One region of the Bacillus sp. Marseille-Q1617 genome, then DNA from elsewhere that is predicted to be linked to it. Evidence: riboswitches for the same ligand, from Rfam matches in the RefSeq annotation. Region 1 holds a riboswitch; each other region holds the start of a gene.
What was found. A riboswitch is a leader RNA that binds a small molecule or an ion and turns the genes downstream of it on or off. The one in region 1 is predicted to bind S-adenosylmethionine.
Positions count from the first base shown of each region.

Region 2: another riboswitch for S-adenosylmethionine. It lies ahead of HWX64_RS00350 (LLM class flavin-dependent oxidoreductase); the one in region 1 lies ahead of HWX64_RS04850 (sodium:solute symporter).
Region 3: another riboswitch for S-adenosylmethionine. It lies ahead of HWX64_RS14265 (methionine ABC transporter ATP-binding protein); the one in region 1 lies ahead of HWX64_RS04850 (sodium:solute symporter).
Region 4: another riboswitch for S-adenosylmethionine. It lies ahead of HWX64_RS07220 (2,3-diketo-5-methylthiopentyl-1-phosphate enolase); the one in region 1 lies ahead of HWX64_RS04850 (sodium:solute symporter).

Region 1 is NZ_CAHJXM010000001.1:972,882-980,653, reverse strand. It holds gene HWX64_RS04870 (NAD-dependent succinate-semialdehyde dehydrogenase) at 1-703, shown strand, start outside; gene HWX64_RS04865 (hypothetical protein) at 802-1,059, opposite strand; gene HWX64_RS04860 (DUF805 domain-containing protein) at 1,199-1,558, opposite strand; gene HWX64_RS04855 (sodium:alanine symporter family protein) at 1,835-3,253, shown strand; SAM riboswitch class I at 3,449-3,566, shown strand; gene HWX64_RS04850 (sodium:solute symporter) at 3,670-5,286, shown strand; gene HWX64_RS04845 (class I SAM-dependent methyltransferase) at 5,466-6,227, opposite strand; gene HWX64_RS04840 (GNAT family N-acetyltransferase) at 6,349-7,772, opposite strand, start outside.
Region 2 is NZ_CAHJXM010000001.1:55,129-62,900, forward strand. It holds gene rpsI (30S ribosomal protein S9) at 1-256, shown strand, start outside; SAM riboswitch class I at 839-942, shown strand; gene HWX64_RS00350 (LLM class flavin-dependent oxidoreductase) at 1,134-2,504, shown strand; gene HWX64_RS00355 (sodium:solute symporter) at 2,532-4,040, shown strand; gene HWX64_RS00360 (DUF2521 family protein) at 4,639-5,085, shown strand; gene cwlD (N-acetylmuramoyl-L-alanine amidase CwlD) at 5,176-5,877, shown strand; gene HWX64_RS00370 (STAS domain-containing protein) at 6,151-6,948, shown strand; gene HWX64_RS00375 (Mrp/NBP35 family ATP-binding protein) at 7,139-7,772, shown strand, end outside.
Region 3 is NZ_CAHJXM010000002.1:558,807-566,578, reverse strand. It holds gene HWX64_RS14275 (MetQ/NlpA family ABC transporter substrate-binding protein) at 1-446, opposite strand, end outside; gene HWX64_RS14270 (methionine ABC transporter permease) at 468-1,133, opposite strand; gene HWX64_RS14265 (methionine ABC transporter ATP-binding protein) at 1,123-2,136, opposite strand; SAM riboswitch class I at 2,228-2,334, opposite strand; gene HWX64_RS14260 (DUF2922 domain-containing protein) at 2,825-3,043, opposite strand; gene HWX64_RS14255 (DUF1659 domain-containing protein) at 3,081-3,299, opposite strand; gene HWX64_RS14250 (LacI family DNA-binding transcriptional regulator) at 3,685-4,704, opposite strand; gene HWX64_RS14245 (alpha-galactosidase) at 5,068-7,311, opposite strand; gene HWX64_RS14240 (carbohydrate ABC transporter permease) at 7,365-7,772, opposite strand, start outside.
Region 4 is NZ_CAHJXM010000001.1:1,448,355-1,456,126, reverse strand. It holds gene HWX64_RS07250 (M3 family oligoendopeptidase) at 1-1,426, opposite strand, end outside; gene HWX64_RS07245 (MarR family winged helix-turn-helix transcriptional regulator) at 1,561-2,010, opposite strand; gene HWX64_RS07240 (aspartyl-phosphate phosphatase Spo0E family protein) at 2,259-2,504, opposite strand; gene HWX64_RS07235 (acireductone dioxygenase) at 2,872-3,384, opposite strand; gene HWX64_RS07230 (methylthioribulose 1-phosphate dehydratase) at 3,399-4,028, opposite strand; gene HWX64_RS07225 (2-hydroxy-3-keto-5-methylthiopentenyl-1-phosphate phosphatase) at 4,025-4,687, opposite strand; gene HWX64_RS07220 (2,3-diketo-5-methylthiopentyl-1-phosphate enolase) at 4,680-5,897, opposite strand; SAM riboswitch class I at 5,991-6,096, opposite strand; gene HWX64_RS07215 (pyridoxal phosphate-dependent aminotransferase) at 6,155-7,339, opposite strand; gene HWX64_RS07210 (carbon-nitrogen family hydrolase) at 7,461-7,772, shown strand, end outside.

The sequences.
Region 1 (7,772 bases):
CACCATCAAGAAAGTTTCCCTTGAGCTCGGCGGACATGCCCCGTCAATCGTGATGGACGACTGCGACATCAATAAAGCAGTCGAGGGCGTCATCGCCTCCAAGTTCCGCAACGCGGGGCAGACATGCGTATGCTCGAACCGTGTATATGTCCATGAGGATATAGCTGAAGAGTTCACTCAGAGGCTTGTGGAAAAAGTAAAAGAACTGAAAGTCGGAAACGGTCTTGAAGAAGGCGTCGACATCGGACCTCTCATCGATGAAGATGCAGTGGAGAAAGTCCAGAAGCATATCGACGATGCAGTGAGTAGAGGAGCCAAAGTGGCCGTCGGAGGAAAAGCCGGCCAAGGATTATTCTTCGAGCCAACCGTCCTTACAGATGTGAGTGAGGATATGCTGTGCATGACGGATGAAACATTCGGACCGCTTGCACCTGTCTCGACGTTCAAGACCCAGGAAGAAGCGATTGAACGTGCAAACGACTCCATTTATGGACTTGCCGCTTATGTATTCACGGAAAATATCACGAAGGGCATTGAGATTTGTGAACAACTCGAGTACGGAATCGTCGGTCTCAATGACGGCGTCCCTTCCACCCCTCAGGCTCCGTTCGGCGGGTTCAAGCAGAGTGGACTCGGACGTGAAGGCGGACATTATGGTATCGAGGAATATCTGGAGGTTAAGTATATATCGGTAGGATTGTAAGAAAGCTGTTCCATTCATAAATTTGGAACCTGAAAACCCCTGACACATTCATTGTGCCAGGGGCTTTTTATTATTTTTCAACTCTCTATTCAGCCAGGCTACTTTGTCTTACCTTCCTCTAAATCAAGCCAGGTCAACACCTCTTTCAGGATTGTATTGACCTTTTTACTCACATATTCATCGCCGTAAATGCGCTTCGCTTTCTCAAGATCCTCAAGGACCCCCTCTTCCAGATCAATAAAAGGGGCGTCCTCCTCCATCTCATTATAGAGCTCGATCATTGCCTCCAAACCTTCTTGCATCCTGTCGATGGCATCACTGTATTTTTCGGTTTCATCACTTTTCGCTCGCATCATATCACCCATCATTAGTATGTGTGGGAATTGCTGGGATTATACTTTATACAGCTAAAGGCCCGTCCCGCGATGCGTTAAAGGATAAAAGAACACCCGGCTTCCTTATTATAAAGGCACGCCGGGTGTAATGGTGTTCGTCTTATAGATAGCCTCCGCCAAATTTAGGATTCTGTCCCCATTTATTGGATTGACTCTCTCCTTCCAGGCACATGAATACGAGAATCACAATGGCTCCAACGAGCGGGATAAGGGAGATCAAAATCCACCAGCCGCTCCTGCCAGTGTCGTGAAGACGGCGGATCGATACGGCAAGTGACGGCAGGAAGACAAACAGGGAATAAAGTCCATATAACCATCCGTCTATACCCGCAGCCATTTCAATCACGAAGACCCCCATTGCGATTAGAAAGTTGACGAGCGTGAACATCCAGTACTCTTTTCTTCTTGCTCTATCACGAAAATTCACATAGTTCTTTATTACTTTCAAATACCAGCTCATGCTATTACTCCTTTTTTATGTATGTTTACTATTCTTATAGTAGTATAACATACCAGTGTCGAAGACTGTCGGAAAAAGGCGGGCATCATTTACCCTTCCCCCTTGAATTATTAGTATGCCGACACCCTTCAAGCCCAGTCCCTCACTGCACTAAAGGCTAGTCCAAACCACTCATTCTCTGGCAAACTTTCACATATCACTGGACAGCCAGGGGGTGGTACTATATATAATAGTAGAGGCACAATCAGAAAACGCTTACATCATGAGGGGGATTTTATGTTAGATGTACTAAACAAGATCAATTCATTTCTTTGGGGGACACCAAGTTTAGTACTGTTGTTCGGGACAGGCTTATTTTTGACCATCATGCTTAAAGGCTTGCAGTTCAAGAAATTATTTTACGCATTTAAGCTGGCATTTACGAAGGAACCGAAATCTGAATCTGCTGAGTCTGAAGGTGACATCAGTAACTTTAAAACATTGATGACTGCATTATCCGCAACCATTGGAAACGGGAACATCGCAGGTGTGGCTACGGCTTTGACAATCGGGGGACCAGGGGCCATCTTCTGGATGTGGATCGTCGGCCTTTTAGGGATGGCGACGAAATATGCAGAGGCACTGCTTGCGATGAAATACCGTGTGAAAAATAAAAACGGAGAGTATTCAGGCGGACCGATGTATTACGTTGAAAAGGGGCTCGGGAGCAAGTGGAAATGGCTCGCTGTTGCTTTTGCTCTATTCGGGGCATTCGCCGCACTTGGAATCGGGAACAGCGTGCAGTCGAATACGATTGCCGATGTCATGACGACGAGCTTTTCAATTAATAATTGGGTAACCGGGATTGTACTGGCTGTGCTTACTGCACTGATTATTTTCGGCGGTATCCAACGAATCAGCACGGTGGCTTCATTCTTCGTGCCAATCATGGCCTTCCTTTATATCGGCGGGTCACTATTGATCATCGGACTGAATTATGACATGATCGTTCCAGCTTTCAAACTGATTTTCCATTACGCATTTAATCCTGTTGCAGCTGCAGGCGGATTTGCCGGTATTGTCATCAGTGAAGCAATCCGCAGCGGTGTATCACGCGGAATCTTCTCAAATGAAGCCGGCCTTGGTACGGCCGCGCTGATTGCCGGGAATGCAAAAACGGATCATCCTGTAAAACAGGCCCTGGTTGCAATGACCGGGACATTCATCGTGACGATCATCGTGTGTACAATGACGGGGCTCGTCTTGATTATCACCGGTTTCTGGGATCCGACCGGCGGTGCCATTTCAGGTGTCCAGCATGCCGCTGACCTTGACGGCGGTGCATTGACGAGCGCCGCATTCGGACATGCCCTCGGGGTTGCAGGAGAATACATCGTTTCATTCTCCGTCATTTTCTTTGGGTTCTCGACGATTGTCGGCTGGTATATGTACGGTGAGAAGTGCTTCGAGTACTTGACCGGCTATCGCTATATTGCTTCGTACCGTTTGATTTATGTCGTTGCAACCGGGATGGGTGCAGTGGCGAATCTTGAACTGGTTTGGGCATTTGCAGACATGTCGAACGCCCTGATGATGATTCCGAACTTAATTGCCTTACTTCTTCTTTATAAGGTGATCGTGAAGGAAACAAATCATTACTTTAATGAGTATCTGCCCGGGCAGATGCAGTCTTATTCTAAAAGAAAAGCAAGTTAAGAAAAACCGTCACGGGTTCACCGGGGCGGTTTTCCTATTCATGCTCATTTATCTATATCCTCTAATAAATAAACCGTCTGCTTCCCTGAGAAATTTGAAGAAATAACTTTCTGGTTCTTTTCTCTTAATTTTCGAAATCATTTGACGACATCACATTAATGCGTTACAGTAATACATAACTTAAAATGAATATAATCCTTATCGAGAGCCAGGGGAGGAAATTGGTCCTGTGATCCTGCGGCAACCTGTTATTTTCTTATTTGAAAGTAGTAAGGTGCTAATTCCAACAGACACACAGTCTGGAAGATGAGGAAGAGATGATGCCTCTTCCTCTGGGAGAGGCTTTTTCTATTGAATTCCTCTTTTATTCCTGACTAAACAGATCGTTATAAAAACAATAAAAGGGGATGTTAAAGATGACAGAAGTTGGTTATTGGTTTATCGGTTTTGCACTTTTTTACACAGTCTTTCTTATTTTTGTAAGTCAGTTTTCAAGAAAGAAGGCTGTCGATGGGAATGGTTTCTTTGTTGGCGGACGGGGATTCAATTCCTTTTTTGTAGCAGTTTGCATTACTGGATTATTCTCGGGATCATCCTATATTGCGATACTCGAACTGAGCTATTTGACGGGTATATCAGCGATTTGGTACGGGGTGGCCGAGACCATTCACGTGTTGATCATTGCTCTGGTCCTGATTACCCCATTTAGAAAAAAAGCCCTTGTGACGATTTCAGGACTGCTTGGAGACCGTTATGGTGAAAAGGTCAGAGGGATCGCCGGCGCTATTACGGCGTTTACCTTCCCAATGTGGTCGGTCGCCACAGCACTTGCTTTTGCATCGGCAATGTCTGTATTTACCGGAATCTCATTGATTTGGTCCGTTACGATTACTGCGGTCCTTCTCCTCGCTTATCTTCAGTTTGGGGGAATGTGGTCAATCGGCTTTACACAATTGAGTAATGTGATCGTATTTTTCATCATGCTGGCGATTGGAACGTATGCATTCTTTATCAACCCCGGAGTAGAAGGAATTGCTTCGTTATTTAAAGAAAAACCTCAGTTTGCTTCTTGGAATGGAGCAGGAATACAAACCATACTTGCTTGGTTCGGTACCTTCTTGTTCAATGTGATCTTGGCTCAAGCTGCCTTTCAGATGGCGTTATCCTGTAAAACTCCTGAGGAGGGCCGAAAAGGATTATTATATGGTGCTGTTTTGGGCATTCCACTCATCATAGGTGCTGTTTTATTCGGTCTGGCTGCTCAGCAGGTGGTTCCGGGTCAATCCCAAGGCTTGGTAGCGATCCCACTTTACCTGATGGAGACTCTCCCTGCTCCACTTGTCGGATTATTTTTCCTCGGGTTCTGGGCTGCTGCCCTCAGCTGGGGTGCCCCGTGTCAATTCTCAGGGGCCACGAGCCTTGGGAGAGATACCGGAAAAGCCATCAACCCTAAAGCTACAGAGCTGCAGCTGGTTCGTTATACGAAGTGGTCCCTTGTGTTATTGACCGTATTAATGATTAGTTTCGCCTTAATTCGTTCTGAACAATCCGCTTGGTGGAATGTGCTCGCCTGGGTTACACGGAACTCGGCAACCTTCGCCCCCGTTGTAGCTGCTTTGTTCTGGCCGGTCGTTACAAAACGCGCTGCCCTCCTTTCTCTTTTTACAGGTTCATCTTCAGGGCTGCTCTGGTATCATCTGGGAGGTTGGGCGATCAATGATTTCTATCAGAATATACACCCTGTGTGGATCGGGATGATTATAAACATACTGACAATCGTGTCGATCAGTTTAATCGAAAATGCCGGCAAGCTGGAATGGATGGGTTCTATCAACAGCATTGGCGCGTATTCGGCAGCAGTATCTCTTTTGCTTGCTGTCACAGCGGCCTCGACATTCGGCTTTCTCTATAAAACAGGGCTGCTCGGCATTGTATTGACACTTATTGTATTGGGACTATTCACGACATGTATTAACTTCATCCAGAAAAAAGAAACAGCTGTAACCAAAAACGCAATCTTGAAAACAAGCTAAAAAAGCAACACCCGTTCCCCTGTATTGTTAACGATGCTTCTGATTAATAAAAAAGTCCTTAATAGCAAGAAAGCCTGCTTCCGGCAAACGGACGCAGGCCTTCTGTTATTCACGTTTTTTGACCAGTGAATGCCTATTCCGTTAAGGAATCGTCTCCACGCACTGATTAATCATACCCTTTATTTCTCTGCAATATAAATGATCTTTTCATGACTTCCTGACGGCTGCTTTCCTTCCACGAAGTCTGCACAGATGTTTATTTTAGAAAAGCCGATTTCCTTCAGGATCAGCCTGAGCTCCTCCACCCCATACCACCGAATGGCAAAACGCTGGAGCTCTGTTTCAATGAGACTCCCGCTTCTCCATTTTTCGTATTTCAGGTGAGTCACTTTTCGCTGATAGAAGAAATCCGCTTCGACGAGCTTGCTCTCCATCGTAATGGTGTCTCCGTCCGGAAGCGGGAAGACGGATGTATTCACCTTGCCGGTCTCAAATTGAGCGTCAGGAAGAAACACATCCATCATAAGTCTCCCGCCAGGTTCCAGGTGATCATGGAGTTTCCTTAACGCGTGCATGGATTCTTCACGGTCATCAATCAATAAAAAGGAACCACCAGGGATGATGATTGCTTCATACTGATGAGGCAAATCAAGAGTCTGTAAATTGGATTCGTAAAGCTCCGCCTGAAGCCCCCTCTCTTCCAAACGGTGTCTGCATGAGGCGAGCATTTCCGGTGAATCATCCATACCGTCCACCTTAAGACCGTTTGCCAATAAAGGGATCATGACCCTGCCAGAGCCGACCATAGCCTCCAGGATCCTGCCTTTTGTATCTCTCAACTTTTCCCGATAAAATTCAATATCCCCACTGAATGATTGTCCTACTTCTTTTGTCAGGTCATATACTTCTGTACAAAGCTTTCCATAGTGACTAAACGACATACTTGTTTCCTCCACGTTTATATAAATAAGAGCAGCAGATTGATTGCCGCACCTCTTCTCTCTTGCCGTACGGTTAAAGGGATCGAATGCCCGACAGGTTAGCCGAAGCGGGCAAATCCCATTACTTAAATGATATTTTTCTGAATTGCTTATACGACCCGGAAAAGTCTTCCTCACCCAGGACCATCAAGGTCGGCTTGACCTTCACACATTCACCAGAAGCAGCTGACCATTCCTCTGAAGAGGCGGCTACGAATACTTCCTGATTCATATACACCTCATTCATTTTTGCAGATTCAGGGTGGATGAGCAGGGCCTTTTCTTTTCGTTCATCTGAACCTGCATGGACGTATGGGCTGTCTCCAAGCACAAACTCTTCCACACCCGAATAATACGTATCGAACTTCCCTTGGGACGGCAGCTTCACATAGCATGAAGATAATGCTTCACCAGGTTTGAAGAATGCCTCGAGATCCACCGACTCTCCCGCAAACGTACGGCCGGAATTCTGTTCGATTTCGCAATAGAAAGCAAGAACGGGAACTTCCGGAAGAGTAAGCGCATATTGACGGAGGGTGACCCCCTTCATCGTTTCATGCTCTTTGAACACCGTGGTCACGGAAAGCCCGCTCCAGCTGTTTCCGTGCTCATCCTGCTTTGTGACAGGTTCCACGGTTGTCGGCTCTTTCAGCATCGAGTAGGGACTTACATTCATGAAGGTATAACGCACCCCTCCTCCCCACGGATTCCACCAGGCTTTCGGTCCCGGTTCCGGATACTGATGGTGAAGGAATTCTTTATTTTTATAAATCAATGAATATATTCCAGGATAATAGCCGGCTGCCGCTTTGAAGGCAAGCACGCCATTGTCCACGGTCCAGCCATCCTCATTCTCTACCATCCCGATTTCTTTATTACCTGTTACCAGCGCGGCTGTTTCGAGTGATGCCTGCTGACCTCGGGATTGGAATTGGCCTGTTAACCGATTCACTCCAGGTGTCCCGTGACAAAGTTCCACATTCACTTCTGTGACTTCATCCTTTTTCGTCACCCTTTGTTCCACACTATTCCCTTCACCCTCAAGGAATAGTTTTCCTTCGAGATAAGGTGTAAGCATAGACCGGAAAGAATAGTTCACCTTTCCACGAGCCGGGGTAATAAGGTTCCCATCAGCCGCTTCAAGAGTATAAAGCGGGCATTCTTCCATGCTGTCTGTATCATCGCCGAGAACGAATGACCTCCATTCTTTCCAGGACGGGGATGAATTGATCCCGACTTGGATCGGACCGAGGCATACTTCCTTCTGGGAAGGGACATGGTCGATCTTATATTCAATCGCAAAATGCCAATCATTTTTTCTCCCCAATGCACCTTCCGGCCACGCAAGACCTTTCGTTTCACCATTCGCTGCCGAGGTGAACAGCCAGCGTTCCGAGATTTCCTTATCACGGATATAGTCCATGAACGGCATCATGGCCTCATCGCCTGTGACCACGCCATCTTTTTGTGGAATGGCCATCCGCTTGAACTCGATCGGCAGCGGCT
Region 2 (7,772 bases), 920 kb from region 1:
AGTAATCAAGCAACCACTAGTTGCAACTGAAACTCTTGGTAACTATGACGTTTTAGTAAACGTACACGGTGGAGGTTACGCTGGTCAAGCTGGTGCGATCCGTCACGGTATCGCTCGTGCTTTACTTCAAGCTGATCCTGAGTACCGCGGTACTCTAAAACGCGCTGGATTGTTAACTCGTGACGCTCGTATGAAAGAACGTAAAAAATACGGTCTTAAAGGCGCTCGTCGTGCACCACAATTCTCTAAGCGTTAATTATTGCTTACAGAGACTCTCAACCTTTTGGGTTGGGGGTCTTTTTTATTGGTTAGGGATGATACTTGTTTGTGTTTGGTGTATTCGTTTCTATTGTAGCGGGCGGGTAGGTTAATCCTGTATTTCACCAAGTGACGGAATGATCCGGGAAATCGAAAGATAAAAGCGGAAAAGTAAAAGATTTATGGTCAAAATTAAAAGATTATCGGGCAAAACTCGAAGATTATACAATGAAAACGAAAGATACCTTCATCTCCCCATTCAACGGACCTGTCCCCGTGGTTCTTCCCCCCATTAAAAACTCTCAAAAAAGATCATTTATGACTAGTTTCCCCGCCACATATAGTCCATTATTCCTTTAAAGTAAAAGAGAATCTCTCTGATTGGCTGCCATTAAAGGCTGGAACATCAATATTTTACGTAAAAACTCCCTTTTTGATATGAAAATATAGGTAAGCGTTTCCAAATTTAAACTCGTGACCATGTACACAATTCATCTCGATAAAAAATCTGGATTCTGATTTGACAGATTATTTCGACTCCGTTATGATGATAAAAATTCAAACAACACAATTGCATATTTCCTTATCTAGAGCCGGGGGAGGAATCTGGTCCCGTGATCCCGCAGCAACCGTTACTTGTAACAAGGTGCTAATTCCAGCAAGCAGATGCTTGAAAGATGAGAGGATGGTATAGAAATGAACCTCTTCCTCATCGGGAGAGGTTTTTTTAGTTGTAGTAAATCGTTAAGGAGTCCTCGCTGTTTCTAAACCGAGTATAACGATAAGAATACTCAAACCTGACCTCATCCCCAAAAAACACATCAATCCACCCATCGCCACGGCCAAATCACTTTTAAGAAAAAGGAGACTTTCCAATGAAAAAACAAATTCATCTCAACGGCTTCATCCAAAACTCGCCTTCACCGCATTCGACCGGCTTATGGAAACATGAAAAAGATCAAGGTACTTCTCACAACAGTCTGGCTTATTGGGTCGAAACGGCAAAGACGCTTGAACGCGGGAAATTTGATGCGATGTTCATCGCTGATGTGCTTGGTACCTACAGCGTTTATGAAAACAGTCATGATGCGGCGGTCAGGGGTGCAGTGCAGCTGCCTGCACATGATCCGCTCATCCCGATCTCGGCCATGGCGGCTGTAACAGAGCATCTTGGGTTTGCACCGACGATCTCCACGACTTATGCCCAGCCTTATTCACTGGCACGGCAGTTATCGACGCTTGACCATTTAACCGGGGGAAGGGTGGCATGGAATGTGGTGACCTCCTATTTGGAAAGTGAAGCCATTAATCTTGGACTTTCCGGGAGGCTTCCAAAGGAACTCCGATATGACAGAGCCGATGAATTCCTCCAGGTCGCTTATAAATTGTGGGAGCACAGCTGGGAGAACGAGGCGGTCGTTTATGATAAAGAAAATGATACGTTTGCGAATCCGGAAAGAGTTCATTCCATCAACCATGAAGGAGAGTTTTTCAGTGTGCCGGGCCCTCATCTGGTGGAGCCTTCCCCTCAGCGCACCCCGGTATTGTTCCAGGCGGGGTCCTCTCCAAAAGGGAGGGATTTTGCAGCAAAACATGCCGAAGCAGTATTTACTAAAAATCATTCACTGGACGGATTGAAGCTGTATACATCCGATATCCGCAGACGGGCGGCAGAGCAGGGAAGAAACCCGGATGAGCTTCTCATCTTCCCGATGATCCTGCCAATCATAGGTTCAACAGAGGAAGAAGCATATGCCAAATATGAAGAACTTACAAACCACGTCAGCTATGAAGGCACCGCTTCTCTTTTATCCGGTCACACTGGGATAGACTTTTCACAATTCGACCCTGATCAATATATCGAGGACATCGAGACTGACGCCATGCAGGGGAACCTCGATATGTACGGAAAAGATCCGAACAAAAGGTGGACGCTCCGGGAAGCGATCAAAAATCACGGCCTGGGCAATGGAACGGTCAAGTTCATCGGCACCCCTGAGCAGATCGCGGATGAAATCGAGAGGTGGGCGGTTGTTGGGGATGCAGACGGCTTCAATATCGCCCAGACGTATTCACCGGGTACATTCACCGAGTTTGTCGAACATGTGGTCCCGGAACTGCAGAAGCGTGGGATTTACCGGATGGAATATGAAGGATCCACCCTGAGAGAAAACATGTTTGGCAGAGGCCGGAGACACCTGCCTGCAGATCATCCTGCCAAGAAGCTTGCACCCGTTTATTCATAAAACGCTTGTAAAAGAAGGGAGAAGAAAATGAGTCAAATCGCATTATATACATGGATAGGATTTGCCGTATTTCTTGCAGCAATGTTTGCCCTGGGATTTATCAGTATGAAAAAGACCAAGAGTGTCAGTGATTTTGCCATAGGCGGGGGAAACCTCGGCCCTTATGTCCTGGGGCTTTCCTTTGCCGCCACGTACTTAAGTGCCGCTACCTTCCTCGGGTACCCGGGCTGGTCCCATGATTGGGGACTATCAAATCTTTGGCTGTTCCTGGCGATGATCGGCGGGGGGCCGATCGGGGTATTGATGGTAGCCAAGAAAGTCCGGAAGCTAAATAACGGACAAAAGTCGCTGTCCTTGCCCGACTGGCTGGGGGATTTTTATAACAGCGATCTTCTCCGGGTCGGTACGGGGTTGATTCTTTTGTTCAACATCTTTTATATAGCCGCCCAGTTTGTCGCAGGTGCCCGCATCTTTGAATATCTTCTCGGCATGTCCTATCAGGGCGGATTGATTTTTATAGCCGTGATTGTCGTACTTTACGTCTTTGGCGGAGGGGCATTCGCCGATATTTATACGGATGCCGTCCAGGCAGTGATGATGGCAGTGGCCGGGGTCTTTATTTTCATTTCCGGGATCGTCGTGTTCTGGAAGGGGAGCATCTCAACGACCTTTACCAGCATCAGCGGAAAATTGGCGGCTCAGGATGGAAATCTGATTCAGGCTTTCAATCCGGATTCTGCTCATTTTTCTTCTTTAAGTTTAGTGACAGGTGCGATTGTGATTCAGTGGGCATTTGCCTCTGCCCCTCATCTGTTTAACAAGGTACTGGGTCTGAAGAGTGAAAAAGATTTGGGGAAAATGATTTTGACTTATGTGATCACTGCTGCATTTTCCGTTTTAGTTCTATTTGGAGGTATTTACAGCAGGGCGGCACTTGGAAATAACGTTGCAGCTCCTGATCTGGCACTGATGGAATATGCGGTATGGGCATTTCCTGCGGTCATTGTAGCGATATTGGGGGTTGTGATCCTTGCTGCCGCCATGTCGACAACGGATGGATTGTTTGTGTCGATTTCGACTGTCTTTGCCAATGATATCTTTTTGAAAGTACTGGTGAAAAGAGGAATCGTGAAAGTGAGCGACGCGAAAGCAGAGAAGATCGCGCTGCAGATCAGCCGGCTTTCAGTGCCCATTATCGGGCTCCTGGCCTATTTGATTGTCTTGAAGCCTCCTGCGTATATGGGAGATATCATGTGGATCGGCATTTCAGGAATCGCAGCCGGAACGATGGGGCCGATTTTACACGCGGTATATGGACGTAGAAAGGCATCCGCCAGGGCAGCGGAACTTTCCATGGTGATCGGACTCCTTTCCTATCTCATCCTTTACTTTGGCGGAATCGTGCCAAGCACCATGGCAGCGGGAGCCGTTTCAACTTTTATCGGAATCGCCGTGATTACAGTGCTTGCCCCTATCTTGAAAGAAAAACAACCGCAAACCAGCCAAAGACTCGAAAAAGTCTACAACATAAAGTAAAGGAAAGGGTGAAACACCATGTTCGTTAACGAAATGCTCTCCATCTGGCTCTACGGCTTCATCACCTTCCTCACCATCATCGGATTGTCGTTGTGGAAGTGGTATTTTACGAAATGATGCTGACCAACGGGACGAGGAATTATATCCTCCTCCTTTTTCATTGGTATGCTGTTGTTCTAGTCGTCAAATGAATGAAGCAGGTAATAGTAGTAGCGGTTATGGATAGGCTATCTTTATTTTGTGGATTTATCTAGATTTTTTCTATTCCACTGTTATTTGACCAAAACCAGCGGTTGATTGGAGTGCAAGACGAAGACTCCTATCAGAAAAGTGGAAGGGCTTTGCTCAGAGGCGTGTGGCATAAGGCGAAGCGGCCTAGAAGGCGCTCTTTGCCTTCTTGGTCGGTTTGACTTATGACATGTGCCTCTAAGCCCTGCAGCTGGACATTAGTTCCTCCCACCAACCGCCCGCGGAAAGCGAAGTCTTGCACGGAAATCGATAGCGATATTAGAAAGTCATCCCCATCAAAATTGGTAACAGTTACTCGAATGAAGACATCTCTTAAGAAGGAAAATACGTTCAAAGGGGTGGATTTACATTGAACGTTATTACAACCTTCAATACAAAGAGAAGAGAAAAACAAATCAAGACAGAAAGAAAACTGCTCAAGGAAATTTCGATTAAAATGCTCCAGGAAAGCGTACGGAAGCATTTTGGATATATAAAAATTCAAGGCGGCGTATTCATGCAGCAGGGTTTTGATGAAGCCTGCTTCGATGTCGCGATTGAAGCCTACCTCCTCGGAGGGAAAGTAAGCAAGTTCGGATACAGCGGGGAAGATAGGGAAGCAGTAAAGAAGCGGTGCAGGGAAGAATTAAAGCATTTCATCGATACGCTTTATAACTTCTGGCTGTATTGGTCCGAGATGGGCATCTCCAATCAAGTGGACGAATCCATTTTCTACAGCTGCGAACACTTTGTGGAGACATGGTGGTCAGAGGGATATGAAAAGGGAATCAAACGGCTTAAGCTTCGCCTTCACTAATTATTTTTCAGTTCTAAAAGTGTTTCTTGTCCCATATTTTTAGTAAAGAACAGCTTGATTGTATTTTTTACTGAAAATAGGGGGAGAGACATGAGACAGAAATTAAAACTTGCAGGGATTATTGCGGCCCTCGGGATCCTGTTATTTATAGTTCAATATAAAATAATGGACAAAGATACATGGGATTCATGGAATCTTCCCTTGTCAGGTAAGATTATATATATTGATCCGGGTCATGGGGGGCCTGATGGCGGAGCGGGGGATAAAGACGCTTTGGAAAAGGATATCGCATTGAATGTCTCCCTGATGATCAGAGATTATCTTCAGGAACAGGGAGCACTGGTCCTTATGACCCGCGAGGAAGACAAGGATCTGGCGGATGAACATACAAAAGGGTACAGTCGGAGAAAGGTAGAAGATCTGCACAAGCGCTTGAACCTGATCAATGATTCAGAAGCGGATATGTTTTTAAGTATACATCTAAATTCCATCCCTTCCCCAAAATGGAGCGGGGCACAGACTTTTTATAATCCGAAGTTTGAGGAAAACAAGGCTCTTTCAAAAGCCATACAAAAAGAGATCACCCGGAACTTAGAAAATACAAGCCGGGAAGCAAAAGGCCTTCAGAGTGTGTATATCTTAAAACACGCCAAAAAACCGGGTGCGTTAGTGGAAATCGGCTTCCTTTCAAACCCTGCAGAACGTTCGAACCTGCTTAAGGATGATTATCAGGAAAAAGTGGCTGCATCCATTTACCAGGGTGTCCTGAATTATTTAACCGAAGAGGATTAACGAAGAAAGCTTCTCCTAAAGCAGGAGCGGCTTTTTTGTTTTTAAAAAATTCAGTTGAAGATGGCAGTGCAAGACGGAGGCTTTCAGGATGATGTGAGACAGGCTCACCTACATGGAAAGCGAACCCTCGTCCGGTAATCAAAAGGGGGGACGGACACTAAATTTACATAAAAACAATGTTAAGAATGAACAGGAGAGGGGTATAGAGTATTAGAAGTCTCGAAGTGGTCTACACTTGAAATAGACAAGTATTCAGGATAGGAAGGGTTCAATATGAAAGTATCGATTATCGAAACACTCGAACATCATTATAATGATCTTTATACCAAATGGGTCCAGGATTTAGAAGAAACGACAGACAGGTTGAATATATCCTATTATCAGCATACCCAAGTGAAAAATGATTTGTTCGAATCAATCTATAGAAGCCTTAATCAGGATAATGAAAGTTTTATCAAAGACTTTGATGACTTATACAAAAAAATAGTGGAAAATAAAGAGGCTTTGGAATATATCTCTACCGGATATCAATCGTTTAGAAGGGTTGCGCTGTTCATTCTAATAAAAGAGGATTTATCCAAAGAGGAAGTATTGGACATTTATGATGAAGTCGACCGCTGGTTTGATCCCGTATTCAATAAAATGATCAGTAAGTGTACAGACTCATGGGAAGAGACGTTCAATGTCCAAAGGAAAACACTGGTTGAACTATCTGCTCCCGTCATTCAATTATTTGACCATATCTCGGTGATGCCCTTGGTCGGTCATATCGATGAAGAAAGGATCAATCGTATAAAAGAAAACCTCCTTGAAGGTGTGACCAACTTTCATTCATCGATTGTCTTCCTAGATATTACCGGAGTCCCGGTATTGGATACATTTGCTGCTCAAGGCATCATCGAATCCACAAGGGCGGCCGGACTGCTCGGTGCGGAATGTATCCTGGTAGGGGTACGCCCTGAGATAGCTCAGACGCTGATCAATCTGGGAATTGATTTAAAGGAACTGAAAACGTTCAGTTCCTTGAATAATGGATTAATGTTTGCGCAGAATCAAATGGATAATGGTTAACAAGCAAAAGGGCTGCCTGGATGGCGGCTCTTTTTTTATCGCATGTTCCTTGACGCACTGAGTGAGAACCCTCCACCATTCAGAATAATATACAACAAAAGTATTCCGACCCTTTTACACGTTATTTCTGATAACGATATGTTATACTGTTAGTAGTTGTAAACGAATACATAAAAAAGGGTGGTTATTCATGTTAACAGAACAGCAGACTCGCGATCTTTTATCTCAGTTAAAGGATCCTTTCTTACATAAAACGTTAAAAGAAACCAACGGTGTTGTTGAAGTTAGTGTGAAAAAAGAAAAAGAGCATGTGAGTGTGAAGATTGCACTTGCGAAGACCGGTTCAGGCGAACAATTGCAATTCCAGCAGCAGGTTGTCCAATTATTAAAAGACAATGGAGCAGGCTCTGTGGGAATCCGTTTCACTGAACTTCCCCAGGAAGAACTTGAAAAACATAGGGGAACAGGCGGAGAAGGTACGGATTTATTATCGCCTGCAAGTAAAACGACGTTCATTGCCATCGCCTCGGGTAAAGGCGGAGTGGGAAAATCCACTGTTTCCGTTAACCTGGCTGTGGCGCTTGCCCGCCAAGGAAAGAAAGTGGGACTGATTGATGCAGATATATACGGATTCAGTGTTCCGGATATGATGGGAATCGTAAAGCGCCCGGTAGTCCGCGGGGAAAGAATTATTCCAGTAGAACGTTTCGGGGTCAAAGTCATTTCCATGGGCTTTTTTGTTGAAGACAATGCACCTGTCATTTGGAGAGGGCCGATGCTTGGTAAAATGCTGAATAATTTCTTCTCGGAAGTAGAGTGGGGAG
Region 3 (7,772 bases), on a different contig from region 1:
AGGATTTGGAACGCTCTTGCAGCGTTTGTCGGGTCATTTGGAACGGCGATGGCGCTTCCTTCTTTGATGTCTTCGATCGAATCAAATTTGTTCGAGTAGATGCCCATCGGTGCTGTTGGTACGACGATGACTTCCGAAAGCTCCATGCCGTGCTGCTTTGCGAATGTTTCCATATAGATTTTATGCTGGAACAGGTTCGCGTCGAGGTCCCCCTGCGCGAGTGCGTTGTTCGGCTGGATGTAGTCGCTGAATTCCTTTACTTCAACGGTGTATCCTTTTTCCTCAAGCCCTGGTTTGATGGCTTTTGTCACCATGTCGCTGTACGGACCTGATGTCGCCCCAATCGTGATTTCTTTTTTATCCTCCGAGCTTGCTTCTTCTCCACCGCACGCCGCAAGCAAACTTACTGTCAATGCTGCTACTAAAAGTAAAAACCACTTTTTCATGAAATCTTCCCCCTAGGTTGTTTATCGTTTATCTACTAATCTTGCAAAAACATCGCCCGTATACTGGATGAGCTGCACCAAGCAAATCAAGACGACGACCGTGGTGATCATGACCGTATTGTCATAACGGTAGTAGCCGAAACGGATGGCCAGGTCACCGACACCGCCTCCGCCTACGATTCCTGCCATAGCGGAATAGGCGACCAAACTGATTGTTGTGATGGTGATGGCCTGGATGACGGCCGGCTTCGCTTCCGGCAGCAGGACGTCCTTGATGATCATCCATGGACTCGCCCCCACCGACACCGAGGCTTCGATGACTCCCTTATCAATCTCGCGAAGGGCCGTTTCTACCATTCTTGCAAAAAACGGAATCCCCGCTACAGACAGCGAAACGGATGCCGCCGTCGGTCCGATCGTCGTTCCCGTCAATATTTTTGTAAGAGGTAATAGTGCAACTAATAAAATGATGAACGGAACCGAGCGGACCATGTTGACAACGAAGCCGACGATTTTTTTAATGAAGCCGTTTTGCAGGAACAATCCCTTGTCTGTCACGAAAAGCAGGACACCGAGCGGCAGGCCCAGCAGGATCGCGATGGCCAATGAAATCCCGACCATATAGACGGTTTCCAGGAATGCTTTATTTAATTCTGGTAAAATCGCAATCAATGAATCAGGCAGCACGGTCGAGCACCTCCAGACTTTGTGTTTTAGCTGTTATGTAGCGGATGGCGGCCTGTATTTCAGCATCCTCTCCTATCAGCTCCATGATGAAAATCCCCAGCGGCGTTTCCTGGATATACTCGATTTTCCCATGAAGGATATTGCCTCGGACCTTATATTTTTGGAACACTTCAGATACGACACTCTCTTCTGCGATAGAGCCCTTGAACTGGATTTTGATCAGCTTGCCCGTCCGGCTCTTCAGTAAGTGAGGCGGCAGTTCAAACTGCAGGATGTTTTCGATGAACTGTTTTGTAAGCGGCTGTCTCGGGTTGGCGAAAAGATCATACACAGGGCCTTCCTCCACGATTCTGCCGTCCTGCATGACGGCCATCCTGTCGCAGATTTCTTTTACAACTTCCATTTCGTGCGTGATGAGGACGATGGTCAGTCCCAGTTGTTTGTTGATGTCTTTTAAAAGTTTAAGGATCGACTTGGTCGTGCTCGGATCCAGCGCCGAAGTCGCTTCGTCGCACAGCAGGACGGAAGGATTGTTCGCGAGTGCCCTTGCGATGCCGACCCGCTGCTTCTGGCCGCCACTCAGCTGTGCCGGATAGGCTTGAGCTTTGTCGCTCAGCCCCACCATCTCGAGCAGTTCTGTCACCCTTGGTTCGATCTTTGCCTTTGGCACCCTCGCTGCTTTCAAGGCAAAAGCAAGGTTTTCGTATACCGTTTTCGCTTTGATGAGGTGGAAGTGCTGAAAAATCATGCTGATTTTCTGGCGTGCGAGGCGGAGTTCTCTGGATTTCAGCTTCGTCAAGTCCCGTCCGTCGATGATGATCTCCCCTGATGTCGGCTTTTCCAGTAAATTGAGGCATCTGATAAGCGAGCTTTTTCCGGCCCCGCTGTAACCGACGATACCGAAAATTTCTCCTTTTTGAATGGTGACGGAGACATTATCCACACCAAGCACCGTTTGCTTTTTTGTTTTGTATTCTTTTACTAGATTTCTGATTTGGATCATCATTCACACCCCTTTTCTTTATGTATTGATGTTTGGCCAAATAAAAAATGCTTCTTTCAATTACTGAAAGAAGCATCGCGTTTATGTCATCGACTTATCTTTCAGAATGAAATCCATTCTGCAGGAATTAGCACCGTTCCATAATTGGAGGTTGCCGGACGTCACAGGGCCTGATCCCTCGGTCGCTCTTGATAATTTGAAAGTATTTAATTTTCGAAGTTTTTAATCTTATAGGAGATGATATATGGTTTGTTTTGGGAAGTCAATAAGGGATTTTGAGTTTGTTTTTTATGTAAGCGATTTCTTTGCTGTGGTTAAAGGGGATAGGCTGAACTGAAAAATTTTCCTTGTATACCGCTTTTGATTTCCGTGGAAGACTTCGCTTTGCGCGGGCGAGCGTGGAGCCTCCTCGGCTTTGCCTGCGGGGTCTCCACTGCTTCGCTTTTCCCGCAGGAGTCTACGTCTTCTACTACAATCAACGCTGGAGTGAGACAATTAATCAATGTTACGGTTGACCATGGATTAAGACAAAAACCTTCCTTGGAGGAAGCACTTAACTTTTAAACAAACGTTTGATTAACGTCTCAAATCCTCGATGGAGAAAGGTTTTGAAGGTTTAAACAAACGTTTAATTAAAATTGAAAAGCCCGCCTCGTATTGAGATTACGAGGTGGGCTTGGGTCACTTATTATAAAACTTCATAATCCGTCACATTACGTTCTACCACACGTGCTCCGTCTACGCTTACTAGCGCGCCGCCTGAGCTTCCGAATACGCCGGTTGTGATCAAGTTGTCCATTGCTGCTTTGACTTGGATTGTATCGATCGGGTCGATGGGATCGTTGACGCTGATTTTCGCTGTTTTGCCAGTTTCGGTTTTAAATTCTAATTCAAGTACCTTTGCCATGTTGAGATCTCCTCCTCCCTCTTAAATTTCAACGTCATTACGCGTTGATATCGAAGTTTTGAATCTTTTCTACGTTGAATAAGTTTTTCTCTGAAAGACCTGCGAGTGACTGAGCTGCGCTGTGCATCTCATCCGGAGTAGCCGAGCCTTTGATGTAGCTGTATGATTTGTACTTGTACTTCGGGTTGCCTTTCTCATCCATCCCGTCGTTGTATGCAAACCTCAGCTTTGTTCCTTTCAAATCCGCTGTTGCCATGGTGCCTCACCTCCTTTCACCTTTTATATAGGGATCGGGGGAGGAAAAGGACACCTTGGTTTGAAATATTTTTATTGGGGAGGTTGGGAACGGGGAATGGGTAGGTTGGATTATGGTTGTGCCTGGCACACGAGGGGGTGATTGTTCCTGGCACAAAAGGGGCTAATTGTGCCAGGAACAGAACAGCCGGATTGTGCCTGGCACCCGAATGGATTGAAGCCTTTCCTTCAAAGGCGCTGCTTCGGTGCATGGTTCAAAACATAGAGATCGAGCTTGGCTCAAACCAGACCCTTTGAGCCAGGCTCACTTGTACTAATCTTTGGCAAAACCACTGTTAAACAAAAAAAAGCCCTTCCCGGACCAACGATCCAAAAAGAGCTTCTCCTTATTTATCAGCCGCTTCGCTGCAGCTCTCCCGCTTCACTAAATGAACCGGTACCACTACTTTCTTCGCCAATTCCCGCTTTGATTGAATCTGGTCGAGAAGGAGTTCCACCGCTGATTCACCCATGAATTCCGTGTAGACCTTCACAGTCGTCAGGGAAGGCTGAAGGAACTTTGATGTTGCGATGTCATTGAATCCGACGATAGACACTTCGTCCGGAATGGCGATTCCTTCTTCATGAAGGGCACGGATCGCTCCGATCGCCATCGAGTCCGATGCGACAAAGAAGGCTGACGGGACATCATCTTTTTTCAGGGCTTCCTTTATGAGGCTGTAGCCGCTTTCCGACGTGAAGTTCCCGTCCGTCCAGATGAAGGCGGGGTTATGGAGTCCTTTCAATGAAAGGTACTCCCGGAACGTGACTTCCCGTTCGTCCCGGATCGGCTCTTCATCGAGGACGTATTCCTTTCCGCCGATGTATCCGATACTCTTATGGCCTAGGCTCAAGAGGTAGTCGAGCACTTCGGTCATCGCTTTCCTGAAATCGACGACCACGGAGTCGTAGTCATCCGATGGTGAGTAATCGACGAGGACCAGCTGGCGGGCTGCTTTTTCAAAAGCATCGATTTCGGATTGGCTGTACTTCCCGACCGCAATGATGCCGTCGAGTTCTGAAAGCCTGGTCGGGTCGATTGTGTTACCGTTCTTGAACAGCTTGACGAGGTCGATGTTTCTTTCCTGACACTCCCGCTCCACCCCGTTGCGGACGGCCATGTAGTATGGGTCGGCCATTTCCTGCTGATCGGAGTACCAATAAACCAGGCCAAACTGGAGTCGGTCGCTGATTTGCTGAGGGTCTTTCCGGTTCCTCAGGGTTTTGTAATTCATGTCCTGGGCGATCTGGAAAATCTTCTTCTTCGTTTCGTCCGTTACGGACAGTGAAGCATCATAGTTCAGGACCCTTGAAACGGTCGCGAGTGAGACTCCCGCTTTTTGTGCTATGTCTTTTAAAGTGGCCATCCCACTTCCCCCTTTATTGCTATTTACCTGGGAGAGAAGCGGGCCGCTCGACTTACTTCTCTCTTGCATTTTGATTGTTATTTTGAATGCTCTTCTAAAGCCGCTGTTGATTTCCGTGCAAGACTTCGCTTTCCGCGGGTGACCCGTGAGCCTCCTCGTCGCTGCGCTCCTGTGGGGTCTCACATTGGCCACTTCTCCCGCAGGAGTCTTCGCCTTGCACTCCAATCAACAGCTGGAGCCGGTTTTATTATTCAAAAGTACATTTTCTTTGAAAAAAAGTAGGTCAACCCTGTACTTAAATTCATACCACTCTTTACTTTAAAACAAATCAGCCTGAATTTCCATCAATATGGGGATTTCTTATCAGACTTCCTTTAACTTCCAGATTAATGATTGAAAGTCTCCTTTTATCACAGTGTTTTCAGTGACGACGGTGCCGCTGAACATTGGGGGGATCAAGAGCCCGATGTTCATGAGCTCGTCTCCGTACGCCCGGTGAACTGTTTGTCCCGTCCCTTCTATTTCGTACAGGGCATCCGGGTCCAGCCCCTGCAGCCTGATCCGTTTCAGGGATGGGTTCGGGACGGCCAATGTCCGGTAAAATGCTGCGATGGCCTCACCTTTTTCGGCATCCGCGACCATCCAGGCAGTGTCATTGCCTTCGAATGGACTTAACAGGCGGTAAAATGAACCGAACTGGAGGAGCTGGCGGTTTTCTTTTACAAATTCAACCTGCTTCTTTACTTCCTGCTGTTCTTCCTCTGAAAATCGAGTGGCATCGAGCTCGTAGCCGAACGCCCCGAACATGGAGACGTGGAACCGGGTATCGAGGGGCGTCGACCTGCCTGTCTGGTGATTCGGGCAGCTCGATACGTGTGCGCCCATCGATGACAGCGGGTACACAAGCGAAGTGCCCCATTGGATCTTCAAGCGTTCAATGGCATCGGTGTTGTCACTCGTCCACGTTTGCGGCATGTAATAGAGCATGCCCGGATCAAAACGGTTCCCCCCGCTTGCGCAGGATTCGAACAGGATATGCGGAAACTTGCTGGTCAGCCTTTCAAGCAGCTGATAGAGACCGAGCACGTACCGGTGGGCGACCTCTCCCTGACGGTCGCTGCCAACAGAGTCGGACCCCACTTCCGTCATATTTCGGTTCATGTCCCATTTCACATACGAAATCCTTGATGAAGAAAGGATCGCGGACAGGGTTTCATCCAAATAATCGACCACGTCCTGCTTGGACAGATCAAGGATGAATTGATTCCGGCCGTGTGAAAGCGGCCGGTCCTTCACGCCGAGTACCCAGTCCGGGTGGGCTTTGTACAGGTCGCTCTTTTCGGAAATCATTTCAGGCTCCACCCAAAGACCGAAGCTCATGCCGGTTTGCTCCGAGACTTTTTCACTCAAGCCAGCGATTCCATCCGGCAGCTTGCTCCGGTCAACCGTCCAATCACCCAGCGACGTCGTATCGTCATTGCGTCCCTGGAACCACCCGTCATCCAGTGCAAACAATTCGATTCCAAGCTCTGAGGCCGAACGGCAGATCTCGAGGATCTTTTCTTCATTAAAATCAAAGTATGTCGCTTCCCAGTTATTGATGAGGATCGGGCGTTCCTTCCCGCGCCACTCGCCCCTGACTAGCCTGGATTCATAGAGGCGGTGGAAGGTTTGACTCATACCGTTCAGACCTTGATCGGAATACACCATGACGGCTTCAGGCGTCTGAAATGCCTCTCCGCTTTCCAGTTTCCATTCAAACCCGAATGGATTCACTCCAAGCAATGCCCTGGATGTATCATAGAGATCAACCTCGACACCGCCGAAGAAATTTCCGCTGTACACCAGATTGAATCCATATACTTCACCTTGTGATTCGGTCGTTTCCGGGGACTTCAGCGCAAAGAATGGATTGTGAAGCGAGCTGGATACCCCTTTTTTGCTGTCGATCGACTGCAGCCCTTTTCGGAGCGGGCTTGCTGCCACATGGCGTTCGCGTATCCAAGAACCATGAAGATGGATGAATTCGAAATCGGAATGAGGCAAATCTACCGATGCGCTGAGTAAGCGCTCGATCACCACGGGTTCAGCCCCTACATTCCGGAGCTTCACACTGCGAACAACTGCGTCCCGCTCATGATACACCGTATAGAACACATCCATCTGGATTCCGGCCGTCGCATCTTCCAATGTGATGACCAGCGTCTCCGCTTCATCTTCACGTTCTGCATAGGTCGCGGGCAGCCCTTCCAGTCCAGGTTTCCCTGCAAGTATTTCATAACCTTTGAAAATGAAGTGAGACGTCCTGCTCCCATTCGAATATTTTAAAACAAACGCAGGCTCACGGTAATCACTTGTCCCGAAACCGGGATACTCCTGTTTCAAGAATTCCAGTGAAAAAAACTGATTTCCTTCATAAGGGAACGAAGCGTTCCCCAATGGCTCTGCCGGAAGCTGGCGCAGATGGGAAAAGTCGTGGCGTTGCTTCACTTTTTTCCCGAAATAAAGCTGTCCGAGCTGTTCATTTTCCATGACGGAGAAAATATAGCTGACGTTTTTCCCCTGAAGATGAAATTGTTTCGTCTGTTCCGACACATAGATTGGCATGTTGAGTCATCCTTTCCTTTCGTTCTTATCACCAGCGGTATTTCAGCAAAAAATTATTTCACCGCACTTCCAAGCATCCCTGAAATGAACTGTCGCTGAAGTGCCAGGAAGAAGATGATGATTGGAATCGTTGCAATCGTCACCCCTGCCATGACCTGACCGTAATCGATCCGGGAAAGTCCGAAAAGACTGGACAGTGCAACCGGGAATGTGTACATATCATTGGACGACAATGCGATCAATGGCCATAGGAAGCTGTTCCACTGATAAAGGAACAAGAAGATCGCCGTTGCCGCGAGTGCAGGCTTCATGGACGGCAGGACAATTTTAAAGAAAATCTTCCACTCTCCGGAGCCGTCGATTCTCGCCGCTTCGATCAAGGAAGTCGGGAACGCCAGCATATTCTGCCTCATGAGGAAGATGGCAAACGGATACGCAAGGTTCGGCAGGATCACTGCCTG
Region 4 (7,772 bases), 480 kb from region 1:
GCTGCCAGAAGCCCCCTGCTTCAAGATATTTGATTCCGTCATAATCCCTGCCAGGTAAATATTCTTCCTCTATTTTTCTCCACTCCGCATTTCTCTCATACGGGGAAGCTTCAGGATTCTCATATACAAAATGCTGAAATTCATCTACTGCAACTCCATATGGAAGGAATTGAAGAGCATCACTTAAATGGGAAAACTTATATTTATCCGTGTCTTCCTTAAAGAAGAGCTCCATCCATGGCCACGTAAAAAACTCCATACTCATGGAATGGATCTCACATGCTTCATATGTCGGCCATTGGTACTCAGGAATATCGAATCCCCTGCTGCTATATACCTGAAAAGCATGTCCCGCCTCGTGAGTCAGGACATCGATATCACCCGAAGTCCCGTTGAAATTGGAAAAGATAAACGGAGATTCATAATTTGCGATGTATGTGCAATACCCTCCTCCGGCTTTCCCTTTCTTTGCTTCGAGGTCCATAAGATTGCGGTCGATCATAAAATGAAAGAATTCTTTTGTTTCCTCCGACAACTCTTCGTACATTTTATTGCCATTTTCAATGATGAATTGAGGATCCCCCTTAGGCACAGCATTCCCTGAGGTGAATTTAAATCCTTCATCATAAAATTTCATGGGGCTGATACCAATTCGGTCAGATTGCCTCTCTTTCAATTTCTGCACCAGAGGCACCACATGTTTCTTCACGCCTTCCCGGAACACCTTTACCATATCTGGGGTATAATCTGTTCGTGTCATTCGGTAATAACCAAGTTCTACGAAATTTTCATATCCCAAACTAACGGCAATTCGATGCCTTACCTTCACGAGATCATCAAAGATACGGTCTAATTCCCTCTGATTCTCTTCAAAGAAACGCACAGAAGCAAGAGAAGCTTCCTTCCGGGTTTCTCTGTTAACAGATTGAGTGAATGGCCCCATTTGGGCAAGGGTTCTTTCTTCACCCTGAAATGATATTTTTGCAGAAGCCATTAACTTTGTGTATTGAGAGGAAAGTTTATTCTCTTCCTGAAGCAGCGCTATCACTTTTGGCGAGAAGGTTTTGATTTCACTCTCTGCCAGCGCGAACAGCTGCTTGCCCCACCGCTGCTCCAGCTCCGCGCGGAAGGATGAATTCAGTAATTCTTTATAATATTCAGTGACGAGTCCTTGAAAATCGGGCATGACTTCATCGAAATAATCCTGTTCACCTTTATAGAAGTCATCATTCGTATCAATCGAATGACGGATATAGCAGATGTTCTGCATTGTATCAAAATGAAGGCGTATTTTATTTAATTCCTTCATTGCAGTAACTTGATCATCTGGTGTATCAGCTTGTTTAAAATCAGTCAATGCCTGTTTAAATTCATTTTCGATCTCTGTAATATTTGGCCGCTCATATGTAAATTGTTCAAACTTCATTAGTATTCCCCCTTTTTTCAACGTCCATATAGTGTATTCGACTCCTTCTCTTGATTCTCCTGTAAGCTTGGTTACTTTCCTTACCATTGAATGTTAATAGAAAAAAGAGCCTCCAAGGAAGGCTCTTATATACTTCAATACGATAAGTTTTTGATGGATAGTCCCAGTTTTTTCAGCAGCTCTATTGCGTCTTTCTTTTCTTCAGGTGAAAGAGATGACATCAATTCATGGATCCTGTCTTCATGGTTAGGAAAGATCTTGTCAATCAGGCTTCTGCCCGGTTCGGAAATTTGCGCATAGGTCACCCGTCGATCTTTAGGGCAGGCTACACGCTTAAGGTAGCCTTTTTGCTCCAGTTTATCCACCACGTACGTGATGCTGCCGGAAGCTAATAAAATCTTACCGCCGATTTGCTGAAGAGGCTGGTCCCCTTTATGATAGAGGAGCTCCAATACAGCAAATTCCGTGGGGTTCAAACCGTTTTCTTGTATATTCTTGTTAATTTCTTCGTTCAATGCTTTAAATGCACGGGAAAGAACAATAAACAGCTTCAATGATTGTTTTGTACCCTGGTTTTCATTCATAGTCTTCATTCCTTTAAACTAATATCTCAGTTTCAAAATATTATACTAGGATTCAGGACTAAAGTCAATCTCCCAAACAGAACACTTAAAACCTCCATAAATGGTCTAAAGACCATTTATGGAGGTTTTTGTTTGGAAGATTATATGATTGTAATGTATATAACGACAAATTGATGATTTCTAAATTAGTGGTCATTCTGTGAGGTAGTTATCATTTTAAAAGGTATTAAGAGGATATCTATAAATGATTAAGAAGCTGTCTTTTTTAGTAAATTTTTTATTACCTGACTCAATTCGTATGGTACTTCTTGAATAGTAATAGTATAAATGCTTTTATCACATTGCTGATATTGATTCAATAATTGATCTAATTGCTGACTGCAATCAATGGTTTCCTTTGCTCCCAACCCCAACCTTCCTCCAAGGGAGATCATTTCAGCACGCTTTTGATTGATTTTTACTAGTAACCATTTCTTTTTAAGATATTGACCCATTTCAAACTAACTCCTTTTTCATTTTGTGTCGGCAAGGCGGTTAATCCAACTGAGAATCATGAGACAAACCATGCATTCGGTTGCACGTCCCGGGAAGATTTATTTTGCCCTTGTTTCAATTAATTTAAATCTACTAATAAAGACATTACTCAGTTAGTATCGCAACTATTAACAGAAAAGTAAATAGATTCGCAAAACAAGACAAAATAACTAGTTAAGTCTGCTTATTTGACAAAATTCGTCATTAATTCATTTTGTATAATCACATCCGCGAAGTCCTTCCTCCATATCTTTAGGGATTTGGACAAAGACCTTTCCCTCAAAACAAAAAGAGAAAAAGACCCATTGTCTTTTTCTCCTTACTCCTTTAATATATCGGCACCCATCCTTCTTGTGTAACGAATATGCGAACAGCCACCACTTGTTTGTCCTCACTCAATGTAAAGTAGTGTCGAATATTTTCAGGAACTGAAATTAAATCTCCCGGATTCAGATGAACTTCAAAGAAGTTTCCATCTTTTCCTTGAATGATAAAAACACCATGCCCACTTACAATAAAACGGACTTCATCGTCTGTGTGATGATGCTCCTGTTGAAAATTTTTTAGCAGTTCCTCAAGATTAGGAGTCTTAGATGATAGAGAAATGACATCCCATGCCTGATAACCCCTTCTCTCAGAAATATCTTGTATTTCATCTTTGAATGATTCAATGATTCTTTCTTTATCGTGATCCGATAATTGGTACTTCCCCTGTAATTCCGGATCTAATTTTGATAGTTTCCAATTCTCATAAATAACCCCTTGTTCACTTAGAAAAGTACTGACCTCTTCCTGATTGTCCAATATTTCATTTGTTCCTTGGATCTTAATTGTCGCCATTGATTATTTTCCTCCTATGCTGATTGAATGGTATTCTTTAACGATAGCAGTGACAATTGATATTGAAATAGAAACTCGCAAGCTTCCAGAAGCTTTTTAGCCTCAAAGCCGTTTTGTCCCCATACAGTGATGCCATGATTGCGGATTAAAACGGCTCCTTTATCTTCCCGGACATGGCGGGAAAATTCTTCGGATAAATCGGGAATGCTGGCATGATTATGGATGATAGGGATGGTTAGCGTGTCACCTTCTTCCCACTTATCAAAAGCCTTAATCAATTCCTGGTTTTTAAAAGTAACTTCACCTTTGTCGCCATAAAGCTCACTCACTACATTATTGGGGACCGTATGGACATGAAGACTGCAGCCCGCCCCGCTTTTGCGAAATATACTGCAGTGCAGCAGCGTTTCGGCCGAGGGACGCAAATTGGTATCTTCAAGCGCAACTCCATATTGATCGACGAGCAGGAAATCTTCATCTGTTTGCTTTCTTTTATCCTTTCCGCTTGCCGTAACCAAAAAACTCGTTGGAGAAGAGCTGACCCTGATGGCAAGGTTTCCACTTGTCCCCATGAACCAGTCACGTTCCGCAAGTTCTTTTTTTACTGCAGCAAGTTCTTCCCATTGAGCTTTATAGTCCATCATACCGGCACCTCCATTTTCAAAACTTCCAAGCAATCATAGAATGTCTCAAATTTCTTATAAGGGATAGAATCTTCTTCACATTTTTCGGCGAGATAATCTCTCGCAAAAACCGTATTTGCATATCTGGACATTTCGATATCTGTAACCGAATCGCCAATCACAATGATTTCATCATCTTCCGAAAGATTCATTCTTCTGATAATGGACGGCTTACAACATCCACATTCCCCATTGCCGCATTGAGAATCGCAAGGGTGCGGCCAGCGGACTTTGATTGTCTGATCTTCAAACGTTGCTTGGTTACAATATATCCCGTCAAAAGGGCCATACTCTTTTAGAAGCGGATGAACAAAAAAATCCATTCCGCCACTCAGAATATACAGGGGAATCCCTTTCTCTCTTGCAAATGACACAAATTCTTTAAATCCTTTCCTGATAACTGAAGTCTCTTGTAAGTAACCAAGAAGTTCTTCCTTTTTTGAAGAAGGAATAAGGTCAAACAATCTTGTGACTCCTTCCCTGATAGACATATCACGAGAAAGGATTTCATCTTTTATACTCTCCCATTCCGGCGGAGCGAATTGCTTCATCAAGGAAATGATATTGTCTGTTTCCGTGATCGTGCCGTCAAAGTCACAAAAGATAATGGGCTTAGCCACTTACTTTAACCTCCTGTCCCCATAATTGCAGAGCCTGATCCAGTTCTGCATGATGTACAGCCGCATCTGCCAGTGAAGTACCTCTCAATACACTATCGATTGCCTGCAGGAACGCTTTCCCGCCTCCCACTGCACCATCAGGATGTCCGTGCACTCCTCCACCTGCATTGATGACGCAATCGTCCCCAAAATCTTTCATCAATTGGGGGACCAGCCCGGGATGGATCCCCGCTGAAGGGACTGGAAACGTCTCCTTAAACCGATCTGAATTTATCAATTCATCCCTGATGGCCATCACTTGTTTTCTTTCTAATGCCACACTCCCATATGGTGATGGAAATAAAGAGAAATCAGCTCCTGTCATTCTTAGAAACTTACCAAGCCATAAAGAATAACTCACCCCGTATTGCGGAGAAGCAGCTGCAGCCCCCGAAAAAGAAGGGTGCGCCATTATAGGAAGGCCGATTTCATCATCCTCCCTTAACTCCTGCAGTACATCCAGGCCGTAGGTAAATACATTAAATAATAAGGCATCCGCCCCAAGCTCTCTTGCTTTCCTCGCTTTTTCTTTCAAGCCTTTGGTTCTTCCAGATAAGTTGACTGCGTAGAGAGTTCGTTTTCCCGTTTCTTCATAGACCTCACGGAGTACTTTATGTCCGGTTTTGATTCTGTCAGCAAATGGAGTCAATTCGTTATCAAAAAGGATTTCATCGTCTTTCACTAAATCCACTCCGCCCAAAGCCTGGGCTTTAAGCTGGGACTGCAGGTATTCCAGATCCCTACCGATCACCCCTTTGAAAATGCTCATTAATAGCGGCCTCTCAAAAACTTTCACTTTTTCCCTGATTCCTTCAATCCCAAATCGGGGACCCGGATACTCCTTCTTTAATTCTCTTGAAAATTGAAGATCCTTCAGCTTCACTTGCCCATCAAGAGACAGTTTTCCAAAGACAGTTGTAAGAATCGCCGGTATATCATTAGAGTAGTTTCCGGATGGATAGGCGATCTGTATTTCCGCCCTTCCCCCATCTCTGCCTTCATTTTCTTTAACCTCCACTACCCTGCCTTTGTACTTTCTTAATTGTTCTTTCTCCAGTAATGGAAGATCGGTCCAAGAACCGACAGTTAGTCCAAGCGCGATTCCTTCCGCTTTTTTTTCAAAGGTCCCGATCTTTCCTGTCATGACATATGTAGCAATAACTTCTCCCACTCGAGATGCCTCCCATCTTGATTGCTTTTAAATGTTCTTCGTAGATACAACATAAAAAACCCCTTCGATAAGAAGAGGTTTGTCTAGTACTCTGTCTTATCTCTCAGCAAGTAAATTGCTGCAAGAATTAGCACCGTGCTTAAAAAAGTCGGTTGCCGGGCTTCATCGGGCTGGTCCCTCCGCCTGCTCTTGATAAGAAAAATCATATGCTATTACATTTTATTTCAGTTGGATTATGGCATCATTTTTCATTTCTGTCAATCTTTTTTATCAAACAATTTCAAATTTTCAATCCTGCGCACAGCTTCTTCCAGACGTTCTACACTGGTCAATAAACCTACGCGGACATATCCTTCACCATGTTCTCCAAACCCTACACCTGGTGCTACAGCGACTTTAATTTCTTCAAGGAGGTAATCTGCAAACTCCACAGAGGAAAAGCCGGGGGGAACCTTAAGCCATGCAAAGAAAGAACCTGCTGGTGCTTTAACCTCCCATCCGATATTTTGCAGCCCGTTTATGAATGTTTTTCTTCTGGATTCATAAGTATCGACAAGTTCTTCGACGCACTTCTGAGATCCGAGTAAAGCAGCCACTGCAGCTTCCTGGACAGCCCCGAAAAGACTTACATACATGTGATCCTGAAGAATGTTAATGGCTTCGATCACACTTTTATTCCCGACTGCAAAGCCCACTCTCCAACCGGCCATATTATAGGTTTTTGAAAGCGTATAGATTTCAATGCCTGTGTCCTTTGCCCCTTCTGCTTCCAAAAAGCTGACAGGCTTTTTCCCTTCGAAGCCGATTGCACCGTAGGCAAAATCATGGACGACACAGATATCATTTTGTTTCGCGAATGATACTGTATCTTCGAAAAATGAACGGGAGGCAACCGCTCCTGTAGGGTTATTGGGATAGTTCAAAAACATGAGCTTTGCTTTTTCAATGTCCTCTCTTGCAATCCTCTCATAATCCGGGAGAAAATGATTCTCTTCTTTCAACGGCATCGTTACCATCCGTGCTTCCGCAAGGGATACCCCTGACAAATAATCCGGATACCCCGGATCCGGAACCAATACTGTCTCACCGGGGTCCAACAGGCATTGGGGTATCTCCACCAGCCCTGCCTTCCCTCCGAACAGGACTGCAACTTCTTCATGAGGATCGATGTCCACACCATATTCCCGTTCATAAAAAACAGATATGGCTTCCCTGCAGGAATCCAAACCCCGAAAAGGGGAATATTTATGATTTCCTGGTGATTTTGATGCTTTCACCAGCGCTTCCACGATATGCGGGGGTGTAGGCTGATCGGGGTTCCCCTGCCCCAAGTTAATCACATCAAATCCTTCTTTCAGCACTTTCTGGACTTTTGCTGTCAATGATGCAAAAAATTGCTGCGGCAGCGAGTCAATGCGTTCTGCTTTTTTAAAGGTTGTCATCTTTTCACCTTCTACACTTTTTTGAAAATTATTTACTTTCAAATTCTAGTCACAAATGATATAACGTAAAGTAATGATTGTAAAGTATAATCTTATTCAGACTTAAAAAAGAGGTGTTACTTTGTCAACGAAAATTGGACTAGCGCAAATGGATATTACATTTGGTGCTCCTACCGAAAATAAGAAAAGAGTTCATCAATGGGTAAAAGAAGCGAGTGAAGCAGGCTGTAATATCGTCGTATTTCCTGAATTGTGGACGACCGGTTATGATTTAACCAGAATCGGGGAAATCGCCGATGAAGATGCTCATGACATTTCTGCCTTTCTTTCGGAGCTTTCTTCTCGCTACAACATTCATATTGTCGGAGGATCGATTGCGAGCAAAACAAAAGAGGGTATTTCGAATACCCTTCTCGTATCTGACTGTGACGGG